Regions from separate parts of the Rhizobium sp. AAP116 genome, predicted to be linked through region 2. Evidence: predicted binding sites of a transcription regulator. Region 2 holds the regulator's gene; each other region holds the start of a gene.
What was found. Region 2 encodes LexA, which represses DNA repair genes until DNA is damaged. Its sites were predicted from a motif close to TGTTCNNNNTGTGTTCNG; they were not measured.
Positions count from the first base shown of each region.

Region 1 (9,664 bases), on a different contig from region 2:
CACCGAGACGATCGGCGACACCCCGATCGTCAGGCTCGACAAGCTCGCCAAGGAAAAGGGCGTGAAGGCGCATCTGCTCGCCAAGCTCGAATTCTTCAACCCGATCGCCTCCGTCAAGGATCGTATCGGCGTTGCCATGATCGAGAGCCTGGAAGCCCAGGGCAGGATCGTGCCCGGCAAGACGGTTCTCATCGAGCCGACCTCCGGCAATACCGGCATTGCGCTCGCCTTTGCGGCAGCGGCAAAGGGTTATCGCCTGATCCTCACCATGCCGGAGACCATGTCGATCGAGCGCCGCAAGATGCTGGCCCTGCTCGGCGCCGAACTCGTCCTGACCGAGGGCGCAAAGGGCATGAAGGGCGCCATTGCCAAGGCACAGGAACTGGCCGAGACGACGCAGGACTCGATTATCCCGCAGCAGTTCGAGAACCCCGCCAATCCGGAAATCCATCGCAAGACGACAGCCGAGGAAATCTGGAACGACACCGACGGCCAGATCGACTTCCTCGTCTCCGGCATCGGCACAGGCGGCACCATTACCGGCACCGGCCAGGTGCTGAAGAGCCGCAAGCCCGAGATCAAGGTCGTCGCCGTCGAGCCGGCCGACAGCCCGGTTCTCTCGGGTGGCAATCCCGGCCCGCACAAGATCCAAGGGATCGGCGCGGGCTTTGCGCCCGCCATCCTCGACACCCATGTCTATGACGAGGTCGTCACCGTGACCAATGACGAAGCCTTCGAGCATGCACGTCTCGTTGCTCGCCTCGAGGGCGTACCGGTTGGCATCTCTTCGGGCGCCGCGCTGACGGCAGCGATCAAGCTTGGCCAGCGTGAAGAAAATGCCGGCAAGACGATCGTCGTCATCATTCCGTCCTTTGCCGAGCGCTATCTGTCGACTGCGCTCTTTGCCGGTCTCGGCGAGTAAGCCACCGAAGGGGCGCCGGGCAACCGCCGGCGCCTCCTCACCCGTCGATTGCAGCCGCCCCATTCCCCGGCTAGAGTAGCTCACAACAGGTCGACTGCAGTCCTGAAGGGCCCCCATGCGTGCATTACTTCACCGCCTGCCTGCGTTTGCCTCCGTTCAAGAGCGACTGTCGACAAGCAGCTTGATCGCGACCTATGTCGCGAGCCTCATCGTCTTCGCAATGGCACTGGCGATCCGCGCCTGGTTCGACCCCGTGCTACCCGCAGGCTTCCCGTTCCTCACCTTCTTTCCCGCAGTGATCATCTGCGGTTTTGTCTTCGGCGTCCGGCAGGGCCTGATCGTCGCCACGCTCTCCGGCCTTGCGGCCTGGTACTTCTTCATCAGCCCAGGGCGCTTCGACTTCTCGCTTGGCACCTTGCTCGCCATGGGGCTCTACCTTTTCGTCGTCGCCACCGACCTGACGCTGATCTACATGATGAAACAGGCCTATCGTCAGGAGATCGGCACACGCGAGGAGGTTCAGCGGCTGGCCGAACAACAGGAGGTCATGGCCCAGGAACTGGACCATCGCCTCAAGAACATCTTCGCCACCATCAATGCGATCATCAGCCTTTCCCTTAAGAATGCCTCAAGCGCCGACGAGCTGGCCGCACGGCTGCGCGACCGACTGACTGCGCTCGGCCGCTCCAACCTCCTGCTGCGGGGGCTTCGCGAAGGCGAGGACGCCTCGCTGCAAAGCGTCGTCTTCCAGGCGCTCGAACCCTTCGCTATCGTCGGCACACCCCGCTTCACAGCGCATGGTCCGCGCGTCCCGATCGGCGGCCAGACCGTCGTCGTGCTCAGTCTGATCCTGCATGAGCTCGGCACCAATGCCGCAAAATACGGCGCCCTCAGTGTCGGCCATGGCCAGGTATCCCTGATCTGGGACATCGAGACCGACCAAGACGGAACCGAGCAACTCGTGATGCGCTGGAGCGAAAGCGGCGGTCCGCCACCCCTTACGCCACAGCCGGGATCGGGCGGTTTCGGCTCGACCCTCATGAAACGCGTCATCGCTGGCGTGCGCGGCCACACGGAGATCGCCTATCCGGAGACCGGAGCCGAGGTGCGCCTCACGCTTCCCGTCGACATGCTCCGCCCGACGGCCGTGCCGGCCTGATCCACTCTTCCTCTTCCTGCCCCGTTCCTCCTATCCCTTCCTCCTACAGGCCGCCAGTCACGCGGCCGCTGCCAGCCGCTCGGAGGCGATGCGGTAAGAAATCGCCTCGGCCAGGTGAATCCGCCCCAGGGTTTCCACCCCATCGAGATCGGCGAGGGTCCGCGCCACCTTCAGCACCCGGTGATAGCCGCGCGCCGAAAACCGGAATTTTTCGGCAGCATCGCGCAACAATTGCAGCCCCGAGGCATCTGGCTCGGCCAGCGTCTCGATCAGGGCCGTCGAGCAGCGGGCATTGGTGCTGAACGGAAGGCCCAGACGCTCGAAACGATCTCGCTGACGGGCGCGGGCCGAGGCCACACGTTTTGCGACCTCCGCACTGCTTTCGGCCGCACGGGGCCGGATCATGTCCGTGGCCGAGACGGCGGGAACATCGATGCGGATGTCGATGCGGTCCATCAGCGGACCCGAGATACGGCCCTGGTATTCGGTCTGGCAGCGGATGCCGCGCGCGCAGACATGGCCAGGCTCGCCCGCCATGCCGCAACGGCAGGGGTTCATGGCCGCCACCAGCTGAAAGTCGGAGGGGTAGGAGACCCGGTGGTTGGCGCGGGCGATGATGCATTCGCCGGTCTCGAGCGGCTGGCGGAGCGCATCGAGCACCGGCGGCGCGAATTCCGGCAGTTCGTCGAGGAAGAGAATGCCATGATGGGCAAGCGACGCCTCGCCGGGCTTGGCCTTCAACCCGCCGCCGACCAGAGCTGCCATGGTGGCGGAGTGATGCGGCGTGCGGAATGGCCGGCGATCGGAGAGCTTGCCGCCCGAAAGCTGCCCCGCGATCGAATGGATCATCGAGACTTCGAGCAGTTCTGCCGCAGAGAGCGGCGGCAGGATCGACGGCAGGCGGGCAGCGAGCATCGACTTGCCCGAGCCGGGCGGGCCGACGAAGAGCAGATTGTGTCCGCCGGCGGCGGCGACCTCCAGCGCGCGCTTGGCGCTTTCCTGGCCCTTGATGTCGGCGAGATCCGGCAGGTTGGCCGCGGGCGCCCGGATCGATGGTTCCGGCCGGGAGAGCACCTGCGTGCCCCTGAAATGATTGGCCAGCGCGATCAGGCTGCGCGGGGCGAGTATATCGATCTCGCTGCCGGCCCAGGCGGCCTCGGCACCACTGTCGGCCGGGCAGATCAGGCCTTTGTCCATTGCGTTGGCGCTGATCGCGGCCGGCAAAGCCCCAGCGATCGAGGCGATCGTGCCGTCAAGATTGAGTTCGCCGATCACCAGAAAGCCCTGGAGCGCATCACCCGGGATGGCGCCGAGCGCCGCCATCAGGCCGAGGGCGATCGGCAAATCAAAGTGAGAGCCCTCTTTCGGCAAATCGGCTGGCGCGAGATTGACCGTCACCCGCTTGGCGGGAAGCGCCAGTCCCGACGCATGCAAGGCCGCCTGGACCCGTTCGCGGCTTTCGGCCACCGCCTTGTCCGGCAGACCGACGATCTGCATGCCCGTCTTGCCGGGCGCGACCATGACCTGAACTTCGACGGGCACACCCTCGATGCCCTGGAATGCAACCGTACTGACACGCGCTACCATTGCCCGCCCTCGTCGATCGACCTGAAGTCACCGCTGCAACTTCATATTGCGTGTGGCGACGAGAACAATCTCGCATAAGACGAGGGAGTGCGCAAGAACATTTGCGGAACACCCGCATCTTCAGATAGGTTTCAGGTTGCATCCAGTTGAACAACTGGCACAAGCCTCGAACTTCCAAAGAGGATTCAGTCGGTTAGGCCCGCTTGCGCTCGATGGCATCCCAGAGGAGTGCTGCGATATCGGCGCCACCGAATTTCTTCACCTCGCGGATGCCAGTCGGTGACGTTACGTTGATCTCGGTCATGTAGTCGCCGATGACATCGATGCCGACAAGCAGGAAGCCACGCTCACGCAGAGCGGGGCCGATGCGGGCGCAGATTTCCCGCTCGCGCGCGGTCAGTTCGGTCGGTTCCGGTCTGCCGCCCGCATGCATGTTGGAGCGGGCATCATGTTCGGCAGGAACGCGATTGATTGCGCCGACGGGCTCGCCATCGACCAGGATGATGCGCTTGTCGCCCTTGCGCACCGCCGGCAGGTAGCCTTGCGCGATAAAGGGTTCGCGGAACATCTGGCCGAACATTTCCATCAGCGAGGAGAAGTTGCGATCGTCGCGGGTCGAGTGGAAGACGCCGGCGCCACCATTGCCGTAGAGCGGCTTCAGGATGATGTCGCCCTGCTCCTCACGGAACCGGGCAATCTCGGCCGGATCCTTGGTGATCAGGGTGGGCGGCATCAGGTCGGCGAATTCGGTAACGAAGATCTTTTCCGGCGAATTGCGCACCCAGGCCGGGTCGTTGACGACGAGCGTCTTCGGATGGATGCGCTCGAGCAGATGGGTCGAGGTGATATAGGCCATGTCGAAGGGCGGATCCTGCCGCAGCAGGATCACATCCATGGTCGAGAGGTCGACACGCTCAGGCGCGCCGAGGGTGTAGTGGTCGCCCTTGACGTCGCGCAGTTCCATGGGCTCGACGGTTGCAAAGACCTTGCCGTCGCGCATCGAGAGCCGGTCCGGCGTGTAATGGAAGAGCTTGTAGCCGCGGTTCTGGGCCTCGATGCTCATGGCGAAGGTGCTATCGCCCGCGATGTTGATCGTGGATACGTGGTCCATCTGGATGGCGACGTTTGTGATATTGGCCATGAGCTATCCCCTGCGATTGCCCAGCAGATTTAGGCGGCGCGCCGCGCGAAGGCAACGCCGCCGACCTTGAATTTTGCTGAAGCGATGGTGAAGCGCTCAGGCGAAGACCCGCTCGGCCTCCTGCGCGACCGGCTGCGCATCCGAAGGCGGCATACCTGCGTCCAGCCGGCGCCCCGTATCGACGGAGAACACATGCAGCTTGGACGGGGAAATGCGCAGCGGAAGCCGCTCGCTCAACTCGACATGCGAGGCGATGACCGCAGTCATCGGCTGACCTGCGACCAGACCATGGACCAGACGCTGGGCGCCGAGTTCCTCGACATAGTCGATGGCGAGCGAAAACTGATCATCGTTCTCATGGGTCAGAACGAGATCCTCGGCGCGCATTCCAAGACGGACCGGGCCTTCCGACCAGGCGCCGTCCACGGGAAGCGCGATATCCGCGAAGTGAAGCTGTCCGCCTTCGATGCGGGCATCGACGAGGTTCATGGCCGGCGAGCCGATGAAGCTTGCGACAAAGGTGGAGGCCGGGCGATTGTAGACCTCAAGCGGCGTGCCGATCTGCTCGATGCGACCGCCATTCAGGACCACCAGGCGATCAGCGAGCGTCATGGCTTCCAGCTGGTCGTGGGTGACGTAGATCGCGGTGGTCTTCAGCCGCTTCTGCAGCTTGCGGATTTCGCCGCGCATGGTGACGCGCAGCTTGGCGTCGAGGTTCGACAGCGGCTCGTCGAAGAGGAAGACAGCCGGCTTGCGGACGATGGCGCGGCCCATGGCGACGCGCTGGCGCTGGCCACCAGAGAGCGCCCTCGGCTTGCGGTCGAGATATTTCTCGATCTCCAGCATCTTGGCGGCTTCTGCGACGCGGGCGGCGATTTCCGTTTTCGGCGTGCCGCGGTTCTTCAGGCCGTAAGCGAGATTATCGTAGACGGTCATATGCGGATAGAGCGCATAGTTCTGGAAGACCATTGCGATGTCACGGTCTGCCGGCTCGACTTCGTTGACCACGCGGTCGCCGATCGAGATCGTGCCTTGCGAGATTTCCTCAAGCCCTGCCACCATGCGCAGCAGCGTGGACTTGCCGCAGCCCGAGGGGCCGACGAGCACGATGAACTCGCCGTCCTCGATCTGGATATCGACGGTATCGACAGCCTTGGCACCGCCCTTGTCGTAGATCTTGCAGACTTCGTTGATGTCGATGGACGCCATGATCGGCACTCCCTTTACTTGTCGGTTTCGGTGAGGCCCTTGATGAACCAGCTCTGGAACACCACCACCACGATCACGGGCGGCAGCATGGCAAGCACGGCCATGGCAAAGGCTTCGTTATAGTCGGGGATCTGCGAGCCGATCCACACCTGGAGGATCTGCTTGATGCCGCGCATCAGGGTGTAGAAGCCCTCTTCCGTCGTCATCAGCATTGGCCAGAGATACTGGTTCCAGCCGTAGACAAACATGATGATGAAGACCGCCGCGATCATGGTGCGCGACAACGGCAAGAGCACGTCGATGAAGAACTTGAACGGACCCGCGCCGTCGATGCGCGCAGCCTCCAGGAGTTCGTCGGGCACGGACTTGAAGAACTGGCGGAAAAAGAAGGTCCCCGTTGCGGATGCCAGGAGCGGCAGGATCAGGCCCTGGTAGCTGTTCAGGAGGTTGAGATCGCTCATCACCTTGTAGGTCGGCAGGATACGCACTTCGAGCGGCAGGAGCAGCGTCGTGAAGATCAGCCAGAAGGCGAGCGTTGCAAAGCGAAAGCGGAAATAGACGATGGCATAGGCGGCCAGCATCGAGAGAATGATCTTGCCGATGGCGAAGCCCAGCCCCAGGATCAGCGAGTTCATCGCCATGGTCAGGCCGGTGACCTGGCCGGTGAAACCACCACTCTCAAACAGGACCTTTTCATAGGTCTCGGTGAAATGATCACCGACGGAGAGCATCAGGCCGTTCGAGTGGATCTCGGCAGCGGAATGCGTTGATGTGGTGAAGGCGACCACCAGCGGCCCGAGCATGAAGATCACGCCCGCGATCAGGATCAGGTGGTCGAAGAATTTGGTGCGGTACATGGCGCTCTCCTCAACCGTAATGGACGCGACGTTCGATGAAGCGGAACTGGATCATGGTCAGGACCAGCACGATCAGCATCAGAATGACTGACTGGGCCGAGGACGAACCGAGGTCATTGCCGCGGAAGCCGTCGAGATAGACCTTGTAGACCAGCGTGATCGGATTGTTGGCGGCACTGTCTTTGACGATGACGTCGACGACGCCGAAGGTGTCGAAGAGCGAATAAGTCATGTTGATGATGAGCAGGAAGAAGGCGGTCGGCGCCAAGAGCGGGAGCGTCACGGTCCAGAAGCGGCGGGTGCCGGACTTGCAGTCCATCGTTGCCGCCTCCCGGATCGAATTCGGGATGCCCTGAAGCCCGGAGAGGAAGAAGATGAAGTTGTAAGGGATCTGGTTCCACACGGCGATCAGCACCATGGCAAAGGCCGTGTCGAAATAGTTGATACCAATCTTCATGTCCCAGCCGAACCACGAGACAAAGGTAACAAACGGGCCGATGTGCTGGTCGAAGAACATCAGGCCAATCAGTCCTGCCACAGGTGGGGCAATGGCATAAACGATGATCAACAGGGTCTTGTAGGTCGACTGCCCTCTGATGACCGCATCGGCCTTCAAGGCGAGCAGCAGGCCGAGAGACAGGACGAGAAAGGTGACGATGACACTGAAAGCGACCGTGAAGCGCGCGATGCGTCCATATTGGGACGCCGAGAAGATGTCGCCATAATTGCTCAAGCCGACAAAGGTCGATCCGAAGCCGAAGGGATCTTCGATGTAGAAGGAGGACTGGATCGCCTGCACAGACGGCCAGTAAAAGAAGATCGCGATGATCGCCAACTGCGGCAAAAGAAACAGGTAAGGCAGAAATCGCGAATTGAACTGGACGCGCTTCATCAGGGGCCCCTTAATGGAAAGCCCGGGGACCGATGGTCCCCGGGAACGACATTGGACAGGACGGTTCTATCAGCCAGCGGTCTTGGCGAAGCGGGCGAGGATCTCGTTGGCCTCGGCTTCGATCGTCTTGAAGGCGTCTTCTACGGTGACTTCACCCGAGAAGATCTTGACGAATTCGCGGTTCATGACGTCGCGGATCTGCGGGTAGAAGCCCATGCGATAGCCCTTCGACCACTCACCACCCGGCAGCATCAGCTGCTGCAGGCCGACTTCTGCCTGAGGGGTGCGGTCGTAGTGACCGTCCTTCTTGGCCAGTTCATAGGCAGCAGTCGTCAGCGGCACGTAGCCGGTTTCCTTGTGGTAGTAGTACTGGATTTCCGGCGAGGCGATGAAGTTGAAGAAGTCGCCGGTGCACTTGTTCTCTTCAGCCGACTTGCCTGCCATGGCGAACAGAGCCGCGCCGCCGATGAAGGAATTCGTGCCCGAACCCGCGATGCCGCTCCAGTTGGGCATCAGGGTCGCAGCAAACGGCATGGTCGCGGTCTTCAGGAGGCCGCCGAAGGAACCGGAAGAACCGACCCACAGAGCAACCTTGCCTTCTTCGAAGGGCTTCTGGTTGTCGTTCCAGCCTGCGCCGTAGAAGGCGAACATGCCGGCATCCTGCCATTCCTTGAGCTTGGAGAACATCATCCGCTGCTCTTCGGTGTTGACCAGGATCTTGGTGTCGACGACGCTGTCGTAACCGTTGTTGTTGGTCGCGAACTGCAGGTTGTTGCGCGAATGGAAGTTCTCGACCATCTGCCAGGGCAGGTGCGACTGGACGAGCGGAATGTAGCCGGCTTCCTTGAGCTTCGGAGCGATGGCTTCAAACTCTTCCCAGGTCTTCGGGGCTTCGACGCCAGCCTTTTCAAGGGCTTCGACGTTATAGTACATGATCGGCGCCGAGGACGAGAGCGGCATGCCGACAAACTTGCCGTCTGCATCGGCGTAGAAGTAGCGAACGCCCTGGATGTAGTCTTCGGCGTTGAAGGTGTGGCCGGCTTCGCGGATGATGTCTTCAGCGGCGACGGTTGCACCCTTGGCATTGATGATGGTGGCAGCACCGGCATCGAAGACCTGCAGGATGTTCGGGTGCTGGCCCGAACGGAATGCAGCAATGCCAGAAGCCAGAGCTTCTTCATAGGTGCCCTTGGACACAGGCGTCAGAACACAGGCGGTCTGGGCTGCATTGAACTTGACGGCCAGTTCGTTCAGAACTTCGCCGTTGCGGCCGCCCATGCCGTGCCACCAGGTGATGTTGGTCGCGGCAAGCGTCGTCGATGCGGTCATGGTCAGGGCCAGAGCGGCCAGGGAAATCTTCTTGATCATGGGTTAGATCCTCTCCACCGGTTGTTGCGGTGAGGGCTCCAATAGGGCCGATCCATGACAGCGACTTGAATCTTTTATGACAGACCTGTCACAATGAATGGGTTTCGAAAAATCGTGATCGAAACTCAAACGAAGCTAAAATGCGTCCTCGAAATGGACAGGCCAGCGCCACGGCCGCACCACAATGATATCATGGCGAAGTGACAGGCGTATTGCATCGGATTGCCTGCGAAGCCAATGATCTGCGGCATTGGCGATGCGGCGCTCGGCCTCGTGGCCGACCGCATCGACGCCGGCGCGCAGGTCTTTTCGAGCTTTCACTTCGACAAAAATCACCAGATCGCCGCGACGGGCGATGATGTCCACTTCGCCGGCTTTCGTCTTGTAGCGGAGCGCCACAATCCGGTAGCCCTTCAGGAGGAGCGCGAGGGCGGCCCGGTATTCCGACCAGCGGCCCAGCCTCTCGGCGCGGATGCGTTTTCGATCCGCACCTCTTGGCGTCATGCGGCCCCCTTGAGTTCCAGCAGCC
Region 1 covers NZ_LJIB01000033.1:27,901-37,564, forward strand. The annotation lists gene cysK (cysteine synthase A) at 1-922, shown strand, start outside; gene IP85_RS18900 (HWE histidine kinase domain-containing protein) at 1,038-2,081, shown strand; gene IP85_RS18905 (YifB family Mg chelatase-like AAA ATPase) at 2,139-3,668, opposite strand; gene gshB (glutathione synthase) at 3,862-4,809, opposite strand; gene IP85_RS18915 (sn-glycerol-3-phosphate import ATP-binding protein UgpC) at 4,906-6,018, opposite strand; gene ugpE (sn-glycerol-3-phosphate ABC transporter permease UgpE) at 6,033-6,875, opposite strand; gene IP85_RS18925 (ABC transporter permease subunit) at 6,886-7,767, opposite strand; gene IP85_RS18930 (extracellular solute-binding protein) at 7,837-9,135, opposite strand; gene IP85_RS18935 (YraN family protein) at 9,271-9,639, opposite strand; gene rsmI (16S rRNA (cytidine(1402)-2'-O)-methyltransferase) at 9,636-9,664, opposite strand, start outside.
Region 1: a site for LexA is predicted at 3,762-3,779, ahead of IP85_RS18905 (YifB family Mg chelatase-like AAA ATPase). Genes of this name have one in related genera too.

Region 2 (9,664 bases):
CGTCCTCGCCTTCCTCAGCAAGGATCGCGATCAGCGCATTGACCTTCACGGCCTCTGTGCCGGCGGGAACAACGATCTTTGCGACGATGCCTTCATCGACGGCTTCCACTTCCATGGTCGCCTTGTCGGTCTCGATCTCGGCGATCACGTCGCCGGACTTGACCTTGTCGCCTTCCTTGACCAGCCACTTGGCCAGATTGCCCTCTTCCATCGTCGGAGACAGGGCCGGCATGGTGATATTGATCGGCATGACCTTGCCCCCCTTACTTGTAGCAGACGGTTTTGACGGCCTGAACGACTTCGGCAACGCTCGGCAGTGCCAGCTTTTCAAGATTGGCCGCATAAGGCATCGGAACATCCTTGCCGGCGATCGTGAGGATCGGCGCATCGAGATAGTCGAAGGCCTGCTGCATGACGCGGGTCGCAATTTCGGTGCCGACGGAGGACTGCGGATAGCCTTCCTCGACGGTGACCAGGCGGCCGGTCTTCTTGACGGATTCGATGACGGTCGGCAGGTCCATCGGACGGATGGTCCGAAGGTCGATCAGTTCGACGTCGATGCCTTCCTTCGCCAGCTCCTCGACGGCCTTGACCGAATAGGTCATGCCGATACCGAAGGAAACGATGGTCGCGTCCTTGCCGGTCTTGTGGATGCGTGCTTTGCCGATCGGCAGGACGAAGTCATCCATCTTCGGCACTTCGAAGGAGTGACCGTAGAGGATTTCGTTTTCCAGGAAGATGACCGGGTTCGGATCGCGGATGGCCGCCTTCAGCAGCCCCTTGGCGTCAGCCGCCGTGTAGGGCATCACGACCTTCAGGCCCGGGATCTGGCTGTACCAGGCAGCGTAGTCCTGGCTGTGCTGGGCGCCAACGCGGGCAGCTGCGCCGTTCGGACCACGGAAGACGATCGGGGCACCCATCTGGCCGCCGGACATGTAGAGCGTCTTGGCAGCCGAGTTGATGATGTGGTCGATCGCCTGCATGGCGAAGTTGAAGGTCATGAATTCGACGATCGGCTTCAGGCCGGCCATTGCCGCACCAACGCCGAGACCGGCAAAGCCATGCTCGGTGATCGGGGTGTCGACCACGCGCTGGGCGCCGAATTCCTGCAGAAGCCCCTGCGTGATCTTGTAGGCGCCCTGATATTCAGCGACTTCTTCACCCATGATGAAGACGTCAGGATTGGCGCGCATTTCCTCGGCCATGGCTTCGCGCAGCGCTTCACGCACCGTCATCGTCACCATTTCGGTGCCGGCCGGGACGTCCGGATCGGCAGCGACTTCAACCTTCGGAGCAGCCGGAACGGCCGCAGCAGCAGGCGCTTCAGCTGCCGGTGCGGATACAGGCTCGGCGGCAGCAGGCGCTGCCTTCGGAGCAGGTGCCGCATCGGCACTTTCACCATCCTGAAGCAGAACGGCGATCGGCGTATTGACCTTGACGTTCTCGGTTCCGGCCGCGATCAGCAACTTGCCGAGCACACCTTCATCGACGGCTTCCACTTCCATGGTCGCCTTGTCGGTCTCGATCTCGGCGATCACGTCGCCAGACTTCACGGTGTCGCCTTCCTGCTTGATCCACTTGGAAAGCGTGCCTTCTTCCATTGTCGGAGAAAGGGCGGGCATCAAAATTTCGATCGGCATGGGTTCCCTCCCCGATTACAGAAGAATGTCGGTGTAGAGCTCGGAAACATCCGGCTCCGGATCGGCCTGGGCGAAATCGGCACTGTCCGCGACAATGTCACGCACATCCTTGTCGATCGCCTTGAGCTGGTCTTCTGAGGCCCAGCCATTCTCGAGGAGACGAGCCTTGACCTGTTCGATCGGATCCTGCTCCGACCGCATCTTCTGCACTTCTTCCTTGGAGCGATACTTCGCCGGGTCGGACATCGAGTGGCCGCGATAGCGATAGGTCAGCATTTCAAGAATGATCGGACCCTTGCCGGAGCGGCAATGTTCAAGCGCCTCATCGGCGGCTGCCTTCACCGCGCGCACATCCATACCGTCAACCTGGACGCCGGGAATGCCGAAGCCGGAGCCGCGCAGCGAATAGTTCGACTGTGCCGTGGCGCGCGCCGTCGAGGTGCCCATGGCGTAACGGTTGTTCTCAACGATGTAGATGATCGGCAGCTGCCAAAGGGCAGCCATGTTGAAGCTCTCGTAGACCTGGCCCTGGTTTGCAGCGCCGTCGCCGAAATAGGCAACAGCAACATTGTCATTGCCGCGATACTTGTTGGCAAATGCAAGACCGGTTCCGAGCGAAACCTGCGCGCCGACGATGCCGTGGCCACCATAGAAATGCTTCTCTTTCGAGAACATGTGCATGGAGCCACCCTTGCCCTTCGACAGGCCGCTGCGGCGACCCGTGAGCTCGGCCATGACGCCGCGGGCACTCAAGCCGGCTGCGAGCATGTGTCCATGGTCGCGATAAGCGGTGATGACCTGATCACCTTCCTTCTGCGCCATCTGCATGCCGACAACGACCGCTTCCTGGCCGATATAGAGGTGACAGAAGCCCCCGATGAAGCCCATGCCGTAAAGCTGGCCGGCCTTCTCTTCGAAACGGCGGATCAGAAGCATTTCACGATAGGCGTGAAGCTCTTCATCCGCGCCGAATTCGGGTGCGTTTTTTCCGGTGAATTCCTTGCCGGCCGACTTGGCCGAAGACTTCCGACCGTTCGCAGCTGCTGGCTTGCGAGGCGCCATGCATCCCTCCCATGGGTTTATTATGGTCCAGAGTTGGGGACAGAATAGGGAAGAAAGAGGACGGCGGCAATGCCATAAATGCATGGCTCACATTCGCCGCAAGCAACTGTAATGACTAAAAAATTTACGATTAACTCAATTCAGGTTAATCAGAAATAGGTGTTGAAGATGACGATTTCGTCCGGACGCGACATGTTGAGCTGATAACGCGCCTTTTCGTCGATGATATCCTCATCGAGAGAGCCGTCACTCAAGAGACTGACATCCTTTTCAAGGACGGTCCGCTGGGCGACGAGCGCCTCAAGCTCCGATGCGCGCTCCTGCCGGATGCGCTCGAATTCTTGCCCCGCCCTGAGGCCGTAATCACCATGGATGGAATGGTAGCCGAAATAGGACAGGAAAGCGACGGTGATAGCGGGAAGAATGAGACGGCCGTATTTCTTCTTCTTGTGATGCCTGGTCCACATGCCGACAAATGCCCTGAAACGCGAAACTTGTCGCAAGAGTAACCGTCAGATCTTAACCGACCGTTGACCCTAATCGCAGCGCAAAAGAAAAAGCCCGCGCCGGGGAACCGGCACGGGCTTCGAAGGAATTCGACCGAGATCAGCCGCGCAGGATCGACGAGCCTGCGTAAACGGCCTGCGGTCCGAGTTCTTCCTCGATACGGATCAGCTGGTTGTACTTGGCGGTACGGTCAGAGCGGGCCAGCGAGCCCGTCTTGATCTGGCCGCAGTTGGTGGCAACCGCGAGATCGGCAATCGTCGAGTCCTCGGTTTCGCCCGAGCGGTGCGACATCACGGCCGTGTATGCGGCGCGGTGCGCGGTCGAAACGGCGTCGAGGGTTTCCGACAGCGAACCGATCTGGTTGACCTTGACCAGGATGGAGTTGGCCACGCCCATCTTGATGCCGTCGCGCAGGCGGGCCGAATTGGTGACGAAGAGATCGTCGCCGACGAGCTGGATCTTCTTGCCGACCTTGTCGGTGAGCGCCTTCCAGCCGTCCCAGTCGTCTTCGGCCATACCGTCTTCGATCGAGAAGATCGGGTACTTGGCAGCCAGCTCGGCGAGGTATTCGGCCATGGCTTCCGGCTCAAGCGTGCGGCCTTCACCTTCCAGCACATACTTGCCGTCCTTGAAGAATTCGGTCGAGGCACAGTCGAGCGCGATGTGCATGTCTTCGCCCGGACGATAGCCGGCCTTCTCGATCGACTTCATGATAAAGTCGAGGGCGGCAGGCGCGGAGGCGAGACCCGGCGCAAAACCGCCTTCATCACCGACATTCGTGTTGTGGCCGTCGGCAGCGAGCTGCTTCTTCAGCGTGTGGAAGACTTCCGAACCCATGCGAACGGCGTCGCGGATGCTGTCGGCACCGACAGGAACGATCATGAATTCCTGGAAGTCGATCGGGTTGTCAGCATGCGCGCCGCCATTGATGATGTTCATCATCGGAACCGGCAGGACATGGGCGTTCGGGCCGCCGACGTAACGGTAGAGCGGCAGGCCAGAGGACTGGGCTGCAGCCTTGGCGACGGCGAGCGAGACGCCGAGGATGGCATTGGCGCCGAGGCGCGCCTTGTTCGGCGTGCCATCGAGCTGGATCATCAGGTTGTCGATCTGGATCTGGTTCTCGGCATCGTGACCGCCGATCGCATCATAGATCTCGCCGTTCACGGCTTCGACCGCCTTTTCGACGCCCTTGCCGAGATAGCGCGAACCACCGTCACGCAGCTCGACGGCTTCATGCGCGCCGGTCGATGCGCCCGAGGGAACCGCAGCGCGGCCCATGCTGCCATCTTCGAGATAGACGTCGACCTCGACGGTCGGGTTGCCACGGCTGTCGAGGATCTCGCGGCCGATGATGTCGGTGATGGCGGTCATGTTCGCTCCCTGTAGACGGAAATTGGACAAGGCTCGGTAGGCCGATCGCAAGCCAGAAGCCAGCGGACCCGCCCGTTGAGTCATCCTCTCTTATCCGATGATCGGGAAAATACAATGACGGATCAGAGCCGAAACGAACGAAATCTAATCGATTTAAACGGCGATGACCTGCGGCGCTTCCGGTTCAACCGATTGAAGCGCCGCGATAGGACGATCAGGATGCCTTGGCGATGTCGTCGAAGGCGATGAGTTTTTCGAGCAGACGACGCATGTCCGTGATCTTGACCATGTTCGGGCCATCTGACGGTGCGTTGTCCGGATCCTGATGAGTCTCGATGAAGAGGCCACCGACACCGACGGCAACAGCTGCACGAGCCAGCGTTTCGACGAATTCCCGCTGGCCACCAGAGGACCCACCCTGCCCGCCCGGCTGCTGGACCGAATGGGTGGCGTCGAACACGACAGGTGCGCCCATGGCCGCCATGATCGGCAGCGAGCGCATGTCGGAGACCAGCGTGTTGTAGCCGAAGGAGGCACCACGCTCGCAGAGCAGGACGTTCGGATTGCCGGAACCGGTGATCTTGTTCAGGACGTTCTTCATGTCCCAGGGCGCCAGGAACTGGCCCTTCTTGACGTTGATCGCCCGACCGGTCTTCGCCGCAGCCACCAGCAGGTCTGTCTGGCGGCAGAGGAAGGCCGGGATCTGCAGGATATCAACAGTCGGGGCAACGGCGGCGCATTGCTCTTCCGTGTGGATGTCGGTCAGGACCGGAACGCCGAATTCCTTCTTGATGTCGGCGAAGACTTCCATCGCCGTTTCCAGGCCAATGCCGCGCTCAGCAGACAGCGAGGTGCGGTTCGCCTTGTCGAAGGATGACTTGTAAACGAGACCGAGCCCGAGTTCGCGGCAGAGCTCGACGAGCTGGCCGGCGATCATGAAGGCATGGTCGCGGCTTTCCATCTGGCAGGGACCAGCGATCAAGGCAAAACGGCCCTTCTGGGAGAAGACGGCCTTGGCCGGGCCTTCGCCAACGATGACTTCCGAATTGGGGGACACGCTCATTTCAACTCCTCGAAGGCAAAGGTAACACCCTGCCCCTCTTCCGGCGCGACGACGAGGCGTGCGCCCGTTTTTTGATAGGTGACGCCCTTAGCAGCGAGGCAGGCTTCTGTCACGCCGAGATCATCAACCGCGAAAACCACGGCTGCCCCGACGAGCCCCCGTTCCGACACCGCCACGTCCTGTCCGAAGTGAAGCCGGAAACCCTCCGGCGTCAGGACATCGACGGACGTATGGGCGGCCTGGATGGAGAGGCCGAAGGAATGGGCCGTGACATCGCGCTGGTCGAGGACCATTTCCAGCAGATATTGGAAGTCGCTCGGGTTCTCTTCGACCAGCACCACGCTTCGAATCCCTGCTGCGCCATTGGCATGTACGAGCAGAGGACCCCGATCGGTCGGGAGAGGATTGATGCGCTGACAGGCGAAGGCGAAGAAATCAGGCGCGCGCAGGTCTGCGGCAAAGGCGAGGCGGAACGAACCCTCCGCGGTCCGCCCATCCGGAAAACGAAACTGGCGCGCGAAATCAAGCACAGGGCCGGCGCTCATGCCGTCTTGGCGATACTGCGAATCGTCAGCCAACGCGTCGTGCGTCTTCACGACAATGGCGGAGAGGCCCTCGCCTCGTCGAAAGCGAAAGGCCTGATCGCGAGCGACAAAGACATTGCCCATGCGCGCTGCTTCCAGACAGTCCTCTCGGCTGCCGACCGCCAGCGGTTCCAGATAGGTGTCGTCAGCGAAGAACACACAGGCATTCTCCGTGCCGAACGGGTGGCGGGCATCCGCCGCAACGGTAAAGCCGAGACGCCCGAGCCTGTCGCGGGCGGTTTCGAGCTCGAAGACCGGCAGGACGAGATGATCGATGGCGCGGGCTGAGGAAATGGGATTGGACATGTTTGCTCTCGATTAATTCTTCAGTTTTGAGAATTGTGCGCCTTGCTTGAAAGGGTCTCGATCGCCTGGCGCAGCGCATAAATCTCCTGGCGCGCCTCGCGCAGCTCTTTCACCACCTCCTCGTCGATCTTGTGGTGCAAGGCCAATACCTCGATCTCTGCCTTGAGATTGATCTCGTAGTCTTTCGCCGCCATGAAGCGATCCCGCTCGGTCTGGCGGTTCTGGCTCATCATGATGATGGGTGCCTGGATGGCGGCGAGCATCGACAAGAGCAGGTTCAGGAAGATGAACGGATAAGGATCGAGCGCACCTGTTGCCAGAATCACCGTATTGAGGATGACCCAGGCGACCAAAAACAGCATGAAGCCGATGATGAAACCCCAGGAACCACCGACCCGTGCGATGTCATCAGCGACCCGCTGGCCGAACGTGGCATGAGCCAGAAAGTCCTCGCCGGCATTGGTCGACACCGTGCGTCGCTCGCGCGCCCGCTTCAGCACCTTCTGCTCTGCTGACGAAAGATCGGATGACGACTTCCCCAGAACGAGCTTCTCGATATCCTTCAGCATTTACAGCATCCTTGAGGGCGGTTTGCCTGATGTGTGGGGGCGGATCTGCACTCTCCCCTGCAACACGCCAAAATCCGACAGTTTCAAGACCTTTGTCCGCGGCTATCGCATTTTATCACTGGCTCTTCACAAAAATTTATCCCCTTGCGGAACACAACTGGAACATATAGTGTCTGTTCTGTATTTGTTTCACCTCGGGGGCACCGCATATGCTGACGCGCAAGCAACAGGAACTGCTTCTCTTCATCCATGAACGGATGAAGGAATCGGGTGTCCCGCCGTCCTTCGACGAGATGAAGGATGCGCTGGACCTCGCATCGAAATCCGGGATCCATCGCCTGATCACGGCGCTCGAGGAACGCGGCTTCATCCGACGCTTGCCGAACCGGGCTCGTGCACTGGAGGTCATCAAGCTTCCGGAAGCCTATTCGCCAAGCATCCAGCCGCGCCGCGGCTTTGCGCCGAGCGTGATCGAGGGCAGTCTCGGCAAGACGCCGCCGGCGCCAGCACTGACAAAGCCGCCGGTCGAAGACAACGGCTCGTCCGTCTCGGTTCCGGTCATGGGCCGAATCGCAGCCGGTGTGCCGATTTCAGCCATTCAGAACAACACTCACGACATCACGGTACCGGCGGAGATGATCGGCGCGGGCGATCACTACGCGCTTGAGGTCAAGGGCGATTCGATGATCGAGGCCGGTATTCTTGACGGCGATACGGTTATCATCCGCAATGCCTCGAACGCCAATCCCGGTGACATCATCGTGGCGCTCGTCGACGACGAGGAGGCGACACTCAAACGCTTCCGCCGCCGCGGCGCATCGATTGCGCTGGAGGCCGCCAATCCGGCCTACGAAACCCGCATCTTCCCGCCGGATCGCGTCAAGATCCAGGGCAAGCTGGTGGGCCTCATTCGCCGCTATCACTGATCGGGCTCCGGCCTCGGTCGGACGTTCCTAGTCGGACCCGCAAATTCATGCGTGTTATCGGAAAGGCCGCTGCGCCAGTCGTAGAGACGGTGCGCCGTCCAGGGTCTGGAGGGTCCGTCGAGCGCTGACCTGACCGTCATGGCTTGTGAGGTGGTGGCTAGGCCCGCGACCTCGAGGGAGCCGGTTGCGCGCTGGCTCGCCTCGGAAATCAGGAGCGCGCCAGAGCGGCAGGTTTTGGCGCGCGTGCGCGCCGACAGAACCACGATATCAGCGCGGTCGCAGGCTGCGCCGATGAGGTCCGGGCGTTCCAGCGTCAGCAGCGTGTTGCCGTTCTCCAGTCTGATGGCACAGGCCTGCTTTACGCAGGTGAACTGTTCTCTCCCGGCGGCCTTGAGTAGGCTATCAAATACAGCCTCTGCGAGTTTGCGCTGCTCCTCCGACAGTGTTTGGCCATTACGCCATTCTGGCGCTGGCGGCAGGGGGGCGGTCTCGAGCATCACCGGGCGCCTTGGTTCATCGATGCCGAGCACGGGTCGCCATTGATCGAAGATGAAGGCAGGCGGGCGGGCTCGGTTGATTGCAATGATGAACGTGTCGTCATTTGCGACCCGAATCGCGACCAACCGAGCGTCCTCGCTGATCATCAGTTCGCCACCCGGGGGTCGTGGAGCAAGGAAGGCAGCAGCGAGCGTTGCGACGATGAGAGCCGTGCCGACATGCCTGATCGGGGTTCTGAGTAGCATCAGCAAGAGCATGCCGGCGATTGCGCCGGGCATGAACCATGCCGGCAGACGCGGGAAGACGTAACCGCCGCCCCAGCCGGAGACGGTGTGAGCGACAATGAGCACCATTTCCAGGCCCTGGCCCATGATCCAGAAGAACGGCGCGTCGAGGCCAAATGGCATGAGCAGCATGGCAATGAAGCCGGACGGCATCACGATCAGCGAGATCAGCGGCATGGCGGCGAGGTTTGCCTCCAGTCCATGGGTCGACAGCCGGTGGAAATGGCTGATGGCAAAGACTGCGGTCGAGACCCCGCCGATGAAGGAGGTCGCCAGTGTACCACCGACGAAAATGGCAAACCCGGCCACAATCCGCATGGCAAGCGATCGGGCCCTAGGCAGGATCGCGCGCGGTCGCGCCCGCCACCCGGCGTAACCGGCAATCAGGGCTGCAGTCGCCGCGAAAGACATCTGGAAACTCGGCCCCATGACGGTCGAGGGCTGGACCGCGAGGATCGCGGTTGCCGCAAGCGCGAGATTGTGGAGGCTGACCGCCGGGCGGTCGAAGAGGACGGCGCCGAGCATGACCGCCGTCATCAGATAAGCCCGCAGCGCCGAGACCTGGTAGCCGGAAATGAGCACATAGCCGGTCGTCGCCAAAAGCGCGCCGGCGGCCGCGATCTTCTTTACCGGAAAGCGATGCGCAAAAGTCGGCATGAGGCTCAGAAGCCCTCGCAATCCGACGAAGAAGATACCGGCGGCAAGCGCCATGTTGAGACCCGAGATCGCGGTGATATGGGCGAGGCCCGAGACGCGCAGGGCCTCCGTCGCCTCTTCCGACATCGATCGGCGTTCGCCGGTAATGATCGCAGCGGCGAAGGCGCCAGGATCTCCGGGCAGGATGCTGCGAA
Region 2 covers NZ_LJIB01000003.1:50,504-60,167, reverse strand. The annotation lists gene IP85_RS02370 (pyruvate dehydrogenase complex dihydrolipoamide acetyltransferase) at 1-250, opposite strand, end outside; gene IP85_RS02365 (pyruvate dehydrogenase complex E1 component subunit beta) at 264-1,640, opposite strand; gene pdhA (pyruvate dehydrogenase (acetyl-transferring) E1 component subunit alpha) at 1,656-2,702, opposite strand; gene IP85_RS02355 (septum formation initiator family protein) at 2,852-3,169, opposite strand; gene eno (phosphopyruvate hydratase) at 3,309-4,583, opposite strand; gene kdsA (3-deoxy-8-phosphooctulonate synthase) at 4,798-5,646, opposite strand; gene IP85_RS02340 (VOC family protein) at 5,643-6,536, opposite strand; gene IP85_RS02335 (DUF1003 domain-containing protein) at 6,557-7,105, opposite strand; gene lexA (transcriptional repressor LexA) at 7,315-8,031, shown strand; gene IP85_RS02325 (ComEC/Rec2 family competence protein) at 8,025-9,664, opposite strand, start outside.

Region 3 (9,664 bases), on a different contig from region 2:
CCCGGCTCGACCGTGCAGTCCAAATCTTCGGCATTGACCGCGAGGATCCGGTTCATGCGGCTGAAATCGATCGATATGCCGCCGCAAGGTGCGTTCACCTGCCCCTCCAGAGAGGAGCCCGTGCCGAAGGGCACGACCGGCACGCGATGCGTGGCGCAGATCCGCACGACCTCTCGAACATCCTCGCTGCTTTCGGCGAAGACGACCCCATCCGGTCGTTGTGACGGCAGATAGGTGGTGGTGTGGCTGTGCTGGTCGCGAAACGACTGACCTGTCTGGAAGCGCTCCCCGAAACGCTGCTTGAGGAGCGGCAAGGCCAGAGCGATGCCTTCTTCATTGCGTTTGCCGTCGATCACATCCTTGCGGGCCATCCGCGACCTCCCGAATAATAGCCTTGGGACGCACCGGGAAATCGGTGCGTCCCTGCTATGGGATAGGGCTCGGAGATTGTCCAGTCGTCAGACAGCCGCACAGGCACGCTCTTCCTGTTACTCGGCCGCAACCCTCGGCGGCACGCCGCGATCATTGGCGATCTTCAGCGTGGCATCCTCGAGTTCCGTCTTCAGGCGCGCCTCTTCCTGGGCATGCGGCTTGGAGAAGCGGGCAAGCAGGAGATAGGCGACCGGCGTGATGTAGAGCGTCACGAGGGTCGCAAAGCCGAGACCGCCGACGATCACCCAACCGAGCGCGATGCGCGCCTCCGCACCGGCGCCCTGCGCCAGCACCAGCGGCACGCCACCGAGCACGGTTGCAATCATCGTCATCATCACGGGACGAAGACGGATGGTGCAGGCCGTTTCGATCGCCTCGCGAACGGATAGCCCCCTGTCACGCAACTGGTTGGCAAATTCGACGATCAGGATGCCGTTTTTCGCCATGACGCCAACGAGTAGCACAAGGCCGATCTGACTATAGACGTTCAGCGTCGAGCCAGTGACAACAAGCGCAAAGACGGCACAGGCAAGCCCGAGCGGCACCGTCGCCATGATGATCAGCGAAGACACAACGCTTTCGAACTGCGCGGCGAGCACCAGGAAAATGATCGCGATCGCGAAGCCGAAGGTCAGCGCCATGCCATAGCTGTTCTCCTCCAGCGTCGCCGCTTCGGACAGCGGGATCAGGCGCGAGCCTGGCGGCAGCAAAGGCTGCGCAATCTGTGTCACCATCTCGACAGCATCTCCGAGCGCAACGCCGTCGCCGAGGCCTGCCGAGAAGGACACCGAGGCGAGCTGCTGATCTCTGTTCAGCGTCGGCGAGACGGCATTCTCCTGGAGCGAGGCAATCGTCGACATCGGAACGACGCGACCGTCGGATGTAGTGAGGAAGATGTTTTCCAGATCCGTCGGGTCATTGATCGGCTGCGTGCTCGACACAAGGCGAACCGGGATCGAATTACCATCGACAAAGACATCGGTGACCGAACGTCCCTCGAGCAGCGCCTGCAACGACGTGCCGATGGCGCCGATATCTATGCCAAGATCGGAGGCCCGTTCGCGGTCGATCGTCACCGAGATCTGTGCCTGGGTCGGCTCATTGTCGAGACGCGGTGTCTGGAACTCCGGACGGTCACGCAACTGCTCGACGATCTGCAGTGCCGATGCCGTCAGCGTTTCATGGTTCGAACCAACGACCGCCATCTGCAGGCCGCTGCCGGCACCACGGATTCTGAGGCTGTTGGTCTGGAACACATTGCCACGCAGCGCCGGCACCAGAGCGGCGGCGGCGTTGACGTCCTGAACGATCTGGTTCTGACTGCGTTCACGCTCCGACCAGGGTGCCAGCGTTATCACCATGAAGGCGCTGTTGGATGAGCCCTGACCGGAGATCGAGAATATGCTGACAATCTCCCCGCTGTCACGGAGCGGCTTCAGGTTCTCCTCCACCCGCTGCACCTGATCACGCGTATAGGCAAGGCTCGACCCCTGCGGGGTGGAAAGCCGCATCAGCACAACCGAGCGGTCTTCGCGGGGCGTGATCTCGCTCTGGATTGACGTAAACGCGAGGTAGGCGGCGCCGGAGAACACCGCAGCAACGACGCAGACGATCAACGGATTTGAAAGGCAGGCCCGAAGCGTTTGGCCATAGAAGCCGGCAAAGCGCTTGCCGAACGCACCGAGCAATCCCCGGTCGTCATCGGCTTCCCGTTTGAGCATGCGCGATGCCATCATCGGACACAAGGTAAGCGCCGTGACCGACGAGAGCAGAACCGCAAAGGCCAGCACGAAGCCGAATTCGCGGAAGAGACCACCGAGCTGGCCCGGCAGGAAGGACAAAGGCACGAAGACTGCAGCGAGTGTGGCCGTGGTCGCAAGGACCGCAAAGAAAACTTCCTGTGTTCCGAGCACTGCAGCCGCGCGCGGCCCCATGCCCTCAGCCCGGCGGCGGACGATGTTTTCGAGAACGACGATCGCGTCGTCCACGACGAGGCCGGTCGCGAGAACGATTGCGAGCAGTGTGAGAATGTTGATCGAGAAGCCGACCATATAGATCGCAGCCAGCGTGCCGATCAGAGCGACGGGCATGGTGAGCGCCGGGATCAACGTCGCGCGCCAGTCGCGCAGGAACAGAAAGAGGACCACAAGCACGATCACGGCGGAGAGCCCGAGCGCGATCTCAACCTCGTGCAGAGCGCCCTGAATGAAGACCGCATCGTCGCTCGTGACGATTACCCGCGTACCCTCCGGCAGGGCGCTCGCCATGCCCTCGACGGCACCATGGACGCCGGCGGAGATGTTCAGCGTGTTGGACTGCGCCTGACGGATAATGCCGAGACCGACACCCTGCACACCATTGGAACGCAGCGAGGTCGAACCATCGTCGGGCCCGAGCGTCACGGTCGCCACGTCGCGCAACCGCACGCGCTCACCGATCAACACATTCTCGAAATCGTCGACGGTGGCGAGGCTGGCGGTCGCCCGCACAACGATGTCCTGCGTCTGTGATTCGAGCGAACCGGCGGGAACGTCGAGCGAGGAATTCTGCAATGCGGATGCAAGGCTGGCCACACTCAAGCCTCGGCTGGCGAGTGCCGCCTGGTTGACGTCAATGCGGAAAACCTTTTCCTGATCACCATAGATCTGGACGTCGGCGACGCCCTCGACGGCTGCCAGCCGGTCCGAGATCTCGTTGTCCACCAGCAGCGTCAGGTCTTCCATCGAGAGCGTGGTGGAGGTCACGGCAAGCCGCATGATCGGCTGCGAATCAGCGTCCGCCTTGACGATGCGCGGTTCGTCCGTGTCGTCGGGCAACTGGTTGCGCACCCGACCGAGCGCATCGCGCACGTCGTTTGCGGCGACTGCCAAGTCGACATTGTCGCTGAACTCCAGCGTCGTACGGCTCTCGCCGAACTGGGAGCGCGACGACATGGATTTGAGGCCGCTGACCCGGGCGACTGCGCCCTCGATGATGCGCGTCACCTCCTGGTCCATGGTCTGCGCGGAAGCACCATCATAGTCCGTGCTGACCGTGATGACAGGCTGGTCGACGTCAGGCAATTCGCGGATTTCGATGCCGGCAAGGGCAGCCAGACCTGCAACGACAAGCAGTGTATTCAGCACCGCCGCCAGAACCGGGCGGCGCACGAAAAGGGCGGTAAAGCTGCGCCCGGACTGTTCGGAACCGTTCTCACTCGCGCTCATCGAACAGCAACCTCCTCGGCATCGGCGCGGGTTTCGCCGGCAATTTCGACGGTCCCACCCTCACGCACACGCTGGAGCCCTTCGACGGCGACCACGTCGCCTTCCTTGAGCGGTGCTTCGACGAGGATTTGGTCAGAATTGCGCTGCACGATCGTCACGCGCGTCTTCACGGACTTGTTGTCGACAATTTGCCAGACGAAGGAGCCCTCACCGTCCCATTGCACCGCGAGCGGGTTTACGGCCGCATAGCTGTCACCGGGAAACCGCATCGCAACAGCAAACGACATGCCGGCGCGCAGCACATCGTCGGGATTGTCGATCTTGGCGCGAATGCGGATCGTGCGGCTCGCCTGATCCACGCGGCTATCGACCGCTTCGACCGTGCCTTGGAAAACCTGGCCTGGACGCGAGTCGGACTTGGCTTCGACCGGCATGCCCGGCCGCACGGCCGCGACGAAACGTTCGGGAGCCCAGAAATCGACGAGCAGCTGGCTGCGATTGTCGAGAGAGACGATGGCTGTCGTATTCGTGACATTGTCGCCGACACTGACGCCAACGATACCGATCACACCATCGATCGGCGCCACGATGTCGCGGCGCTTCAGGTTGAGTTCGGCGGTGGTCAATTGCAGCTGCGCCTGTTCTTCGGCAATTTGCGCGTCGAGCACGTCGAGCCGCGAGAAGCTCTGGAGATTGCGGTAGGATTCGGCCTTCTCCTTCGCACTGCGAAGCGCAACGGCCGCCTGATCGCGCAGGATGACCTGCTCCTCACGATCGAGCCGGGCGATGAGGTCACCCTTGCTGACCTTCTGGCCGGAAGACACGAGGATCTCGTCGAGGGTTCCGGACGCCTGCGGCATGACAGTCACCGCCTCGATCGCCTCCCCGTCGCCGATGGCGCTCAGGCGGTCGTTGACGACACCCATGGCGACTGGCTGTGTAGCCACGAGAATGGCCTGATTGCCGCCACCACGCCGGCTTCCTTGGCCCTGCCCCTGTCCACCGGACTGCGCCTGCTGCCCGCCCTGCCCCTGGCCCCGCTGTCCCTGCCCTTCACCTTCTGCCGTGCCCGACACGAGCGCCACGGCCGAAGCGGGCACCCCCATTGAAACGAGCGCCTGCCCCGCTCCGGGTGAAAAATAGACGAGGGAACAGAGACCGACGAAAAGAACGGCGAAACTGATGGCGAGTTGCTTCCAAACCGGCATGCAAGGCTCCAAAATGTAAAACGGAATGTCAGCGGTTAAGTATCGGGCGCAAACAGTCAGTGGCAATGCCAGAACGTCAAGCTTACTGATTTGTAATCTCGCGTCTTTTCACGCCGCCGTGATCCCGCAACCCCTGCATGCCGGGCGAAACCGTACGGACGGGAGCCTAGCACATCCCACAGCCTAAAGCCTAAAGCCTAAAGCCTAAAGCCTGCCGAAATCCGTGCGCAACACGGCGCAAGGAATAAAACCAGAACGCCGTCACTGGCCTTTCCGACCCGAATCACTACATTGAGCCGCATGAGTAACGGTTTCGACGACATTCCCTTCTTCGACGAAGAACCCGCACCGCGCAAGCCTGCCGCGTCCCCTGCCCCCACTTCTGGCGCTCCTGCTGCCGGTGGCCTTGGCATTGCGGCCCGCGCTATGGCTGCCCGTGATCAGGCTCGTGCGCCCGATTATCTCTCCGGCCTGAACCCGGAACAGCGTGAAGCCGTCGAAACCGTCGATGGTCCGGTACTCGTGCTCGCAGGCGCCGGCACCGGCAAGACCCGCGTGCTCACCACCCGCATTGCCCATATCCTGGCAACCGGCAAGGCCTTCCCGAGCCAGATCCTGGCGGTGACCTTCACCAACAAGGCTGCCCGCGAGATGAAGGAGCGTATCGGCCATCTTGTCGGCGGCGCCGTCGAAGGCATGCCCTGGCTCGGCACCTTCCACTCGATCGGCGTCAAGCTCTTGCGCCGCCACGCTGAACTGGTTGACCTACGCTCCGACTTCACCATCCTGGATACCGATGATGTCGTGCGTCTGATCAAGCAGATCATCCAGGCTGAAGGTTTGGACGACAAGCGCTGGCCGGCCAAGCAATTTGCCCAGATGATCGACGGCTGGAAGAACAAGGGTCTCGACCCAAGCCAGATTCCCGAGGGCGACGCCCGCGCCTTCGCCAACGGCAAGGGCCGCGAGCTCTATATCGCCTATCAGAACCGTCTGAAGACCCTGAATGCCTGCGATTTCGGCGACCTGCTCCTGCATCCGATCCGCATGTTCAAGGCGAACCCTGATGTCCTGAAGGAATACCACCAGCGCTTCAAATACGTGCTGGTCGACGAGTATCAGGACACCAACACCGCCCAGTATATGTGGCTCAGGTTGCTCGCCCAGCGGCCGCCGGGCGTGCCGCAGAACGTCTGCTGCGTCGGTGATGACGACCAGTCGATCTATGGCTGGCGCGGCGCCGAAGTCGACAACATCCTCCGCTTCGAGAAGGATTTCCCCGGCGCCAAGGTCATCAAGCTCGAGCGAAACTACCGTTCGACCGAGCATATCCTCGGTGCCGCCGGTTTTCTGATCGCGCACAATGAGGGCCGCCTCGGCAAGACCCTCTTTACTGACCGCGTCGATCCCAACGACGACAAGGTCGTCGTCCATGCCGCCTGGGATTCTGAAGAGGAAGCCCGCGCCGTCGGTGAAGAGATCGAACAGCTGCAGCGTAACCAGCACCCGCTGAACAACATGGCGATCCTGGTCCGCGCCTCCTTCCAGATGCGCGAATTCGAAGATCGCTTCGTCACGCTGGGTCTCAACTACCGCGTCATCGGCGGCCCGCGCTTCTATGAGCGCCTCGAAATCCGTGATGCGATGGCCTACTTCCGCCTCGTATGCCAGCCGGCCGACGACCTCGCCTTCGAGCGCATCGTCAACACGCCGAAGCGCGGCCTCGGCGACACGACGATCCGCAATCTGCATGACTATGCCCGCGCCCGGGACATACCGATGCTCGCGGCAGCAGCAGACATCATCGAAACCGACGAGCTGAAGCCCAAGGCCCGCAAGGCGCTCTTCGACGTCGTCACCGATTTCCGCCGCTGGCAGACCCTGCTCGAAAACACGCCGCATACCGAACTTGCCGAGCAGATCCTCGACGAGAGCGGCTATACGGCCATGTGGCAGAACGACAAGTCGGCGGAAGCGCCGGGACGTCTGGAAAACCTGAAGGAACTCATCCGCTCGATGGAAGCCTTCGAGAGCCTGCGCGGCTTCCTCGAACATGTTTCGCTGGTCATGGATGCCGAGACCAACGAGAACCTCGACGCCGTGTCGATCATGACGCTGCATTCGGCCAAGGGCCTGGAATTCGAGACCGTCTTCTTGCCCGGCTGGGAAGAAGGCTTGTTTCCCCATCAGCGCGCGCTGGACGAAGGCGGACGCTCAGGCCTCGAGGAAGAGCGCCGGCTCGCTTATGTCGGCATCACTCGCGCCAAGCGCCGTTGCCACATCTGGTTTGTCTCGAACCGCCGCATTCACGGCCTCTGGCAATCCACCCTGCCCTCGCGCTTCCTCGAAGAGCTGCCGCCCGCCCATGTCGAGGTCGCCGAAGCCGAGACCTCCTATGGCGGCTATGGCCGCAACCCCTATGGCCAGTCCCGCTTCGACAAGCAGGAGCCCTTCCAGAACAGCTATTCGACGCCAGGCTGGAAGCGCGCCCAAGCCAACAAGACCGACGCCACACGCGACAACTGGGGCAACCGCTCGGGTCACGCGGTTGAGCGCATCGGTTACGGCGAAAGCGGACCACGCGCAAAGACGATCGACGGCGAGCTCGTCGCCAAGTCCACGACATCGGAACCGTCACGCTTTTCCGTGGGCGACCGCGTTTTTCATATGAAGTTCGGCAACGGCAATATCTCGGCCATCGAAGGCAACAAGCTGACCATCGATTTCGACCGCGCCGGCCAGAAGCGCGTGCTCGACGGTTTCGTCGAGAAGGCCTGAGACGACAGGCACTATTGACGCTTTCGTGCGGATTGCGCAGAAGGCAGTCTGTTCGACCCTGTCATTGGAGACAGCTTTGCAAGTCCTTCCGGAAAGCCGCCTGAACCTCGCCGTCTACCTGATCAACATGGACGGCGCGGAAGATCGCATGGAGGTGATGAACCGCGAGACGGCCAACGCTGGCATCGTCGCGGAGCGTGTCCCGGCGGTGATCGGGCGCAACCTCAACTTCCCGATTCCGGAATTCTCCGAACTCTCCTACAAGCTGCTGCATGGCCGTCGCCTGAAACACGGCGAGGTCGGCTGCTATCTGAGCCATGTCGATTGCGCACGCCGCTTTCTCGCCTCCGACGCGGATCTTTGCCTCATCCTCGAAGACGACGTGACATTCGAGCCGGACTTTCTCGAAACGATCGATGCTGCAGCGAAGAATGCCGACGCCTGGGACATTTTGCGCCTCACCACAGTCAGCAGCGGCCGGAAATTCCCCTATCGCAAGCTGACGGACCGTCGCTCGCTGGCAATTGCCCTCACCCGTGAGAAGGGCTCGGGCGCCTACATGATCAACCGCAAGGCCGCCCGCTGGATTGCGGAGAAACTGGTGCCGATGCGCCTTGCCTATGACATCGCCTTCGATCTCGAATATCTATCAGGTCTGAAGGGCGCCTTCGTCAGCCCATTGGTGGCGAGCCAGGATTCCGATTTCGAATCGCAGATCCAGGGCAACATCAACGCCCACAAGCTGCCGCGCTGGCGTTATCTCACGGTTCTGCCCTACCGGGCCTATCTGGAGCTGAGCCGGGTTCTGGCGCGCGGCGGACTGCTGCTCTGGCAGAAGCTGGTCAACCGGAACGGCTGACGCTGCAAATGCTCACTTGCTGGCGGTAACTTCTTCCGCGGCGAAGGCCAATTGCCAATGACGGCGGCAGAGAGAGGTGTAGGTCTCGTTTCCACCGATCAGCACCTGCGCACCGTCCCGCTGTGCCTTGCCGTCTTCGCCGACACGAACGACCATGGTCGCCTTGCGGCCGCAATGGCAGATGGAACGGGCCTCGGTGAGTTCGTCGGCAATCGCGAGCAGCGCCTTGGAGCCGGGGAAAAGTTCACCGCGGAAATCCGTTCTGAGACCATAGGCCATGACCGGGAGGTCGAGCACATCGACGACCCGCGCAAGCTGCCAGACCTGATCCGTCGTCATGAACTGTGCCTCGTCGATGAAGACGCAGGAGAGCGGTGAAGTCTCGTGATCGGCCTTGATTGCGGCGAAGAGATCTTCTTCCTGACCAAAGGCATCGGCCTCGGCCTTTAAACCGATCCGCGACCCGATGAAGCCCTTGCCCGCGCGATTGTCCAGCGCGCTGATCAGCATTGCCACCCGCATACCGCGTTCGCGGTAGTTGTACGCAGCCTGCAAAAGAAGCGTCGATTTGCCAGCATTCATGGTGGCATAGATGAAATGAAGTTTGGCCAAGGCTGCGCTGCTCGAACTGGAGTGATGCTGGCGCCGTCATACCGGAGAGGTGAGATGGCGGACAAGCACCGGCCAGCGTTGCCAACAGGAAGTATCGCGCCTGACCTCGGGCACTCAGCCCTGCGCGGCTTCCTCGCGATGCAGCCACATCAGTTCGACCTGCACTGCCGCCTGGAAGTCCATGATTTCGGCCCGCATCTCGTCTTCCGGGCAACCGAGTTCGAGAAGTTCGTTGCCGAGCCGGCGGCATGTCGTCTTCCAGAATTCCGTCGCGGCATAGCCATTCAGGCGGTCGAGTTCGATCGCGGAACGGCGCACCAGATCCCGGCGGCTCGCGAGCGGAAAGAAGGCGATTGTCGTCGGGTTGGACTGGCCGTTCATGGCTTGGCTACTCATGCGAAACATCCTCACGTTACGACATGTGTGTAGAATCACATGGTTAACGTTCCGTTTCGCAGCAAGGCCAGACACGCTGAAGTGTGCCGAAAGTGAACCCGCCCGCGATCGCGGGCGGGTTCAAGACTACTGAACCATGGTCAATCGGGCAGCGAGTAGGCGATGATATAGTC
Region 3 covers NZ_LJIB01000043.1:312,418-322,081, reverse strand. The annotation lists gene IP85_RS21610 (FAD-linked oxidase C-terminal domain-containing protein) at 1-371, opposite strand, end outside; gene IP85_RS21605 (efflux RND transporter permease subunit) at 489-3,638, opposite strand; gene IP85_RS21600 (efflux RND transporter periplasmic adaptor subunit) at 3,635-4,846, opposite strand; gene IP85_RS21595 (UvrD-helicase domain-containing protein) at 5,147-7,624, shown strand; gene IP85_RS21590 (glycosyltransferase family 25 protein) at 7,701-8,483, shown strand; gene IP85_RS21585 (thymidine kinase) at 8,496-9,095, opposite strand; gene IP85_RS21580 (DUF6074 family protein) at 9,210-9,491, opposite strand; gene IP85_RS21575 (glucose/quinate/shikimate family membrane-bound PQQ-dependent dehydrogenase) at 9,632-9,664, opposite strand, start outside.
Region 3: a site for LexA is predicted at 5,087-5,104, ahead of IP85_RS21595 (UvrD-helicase domain-containing protein). Genes of this name have one in related genera too.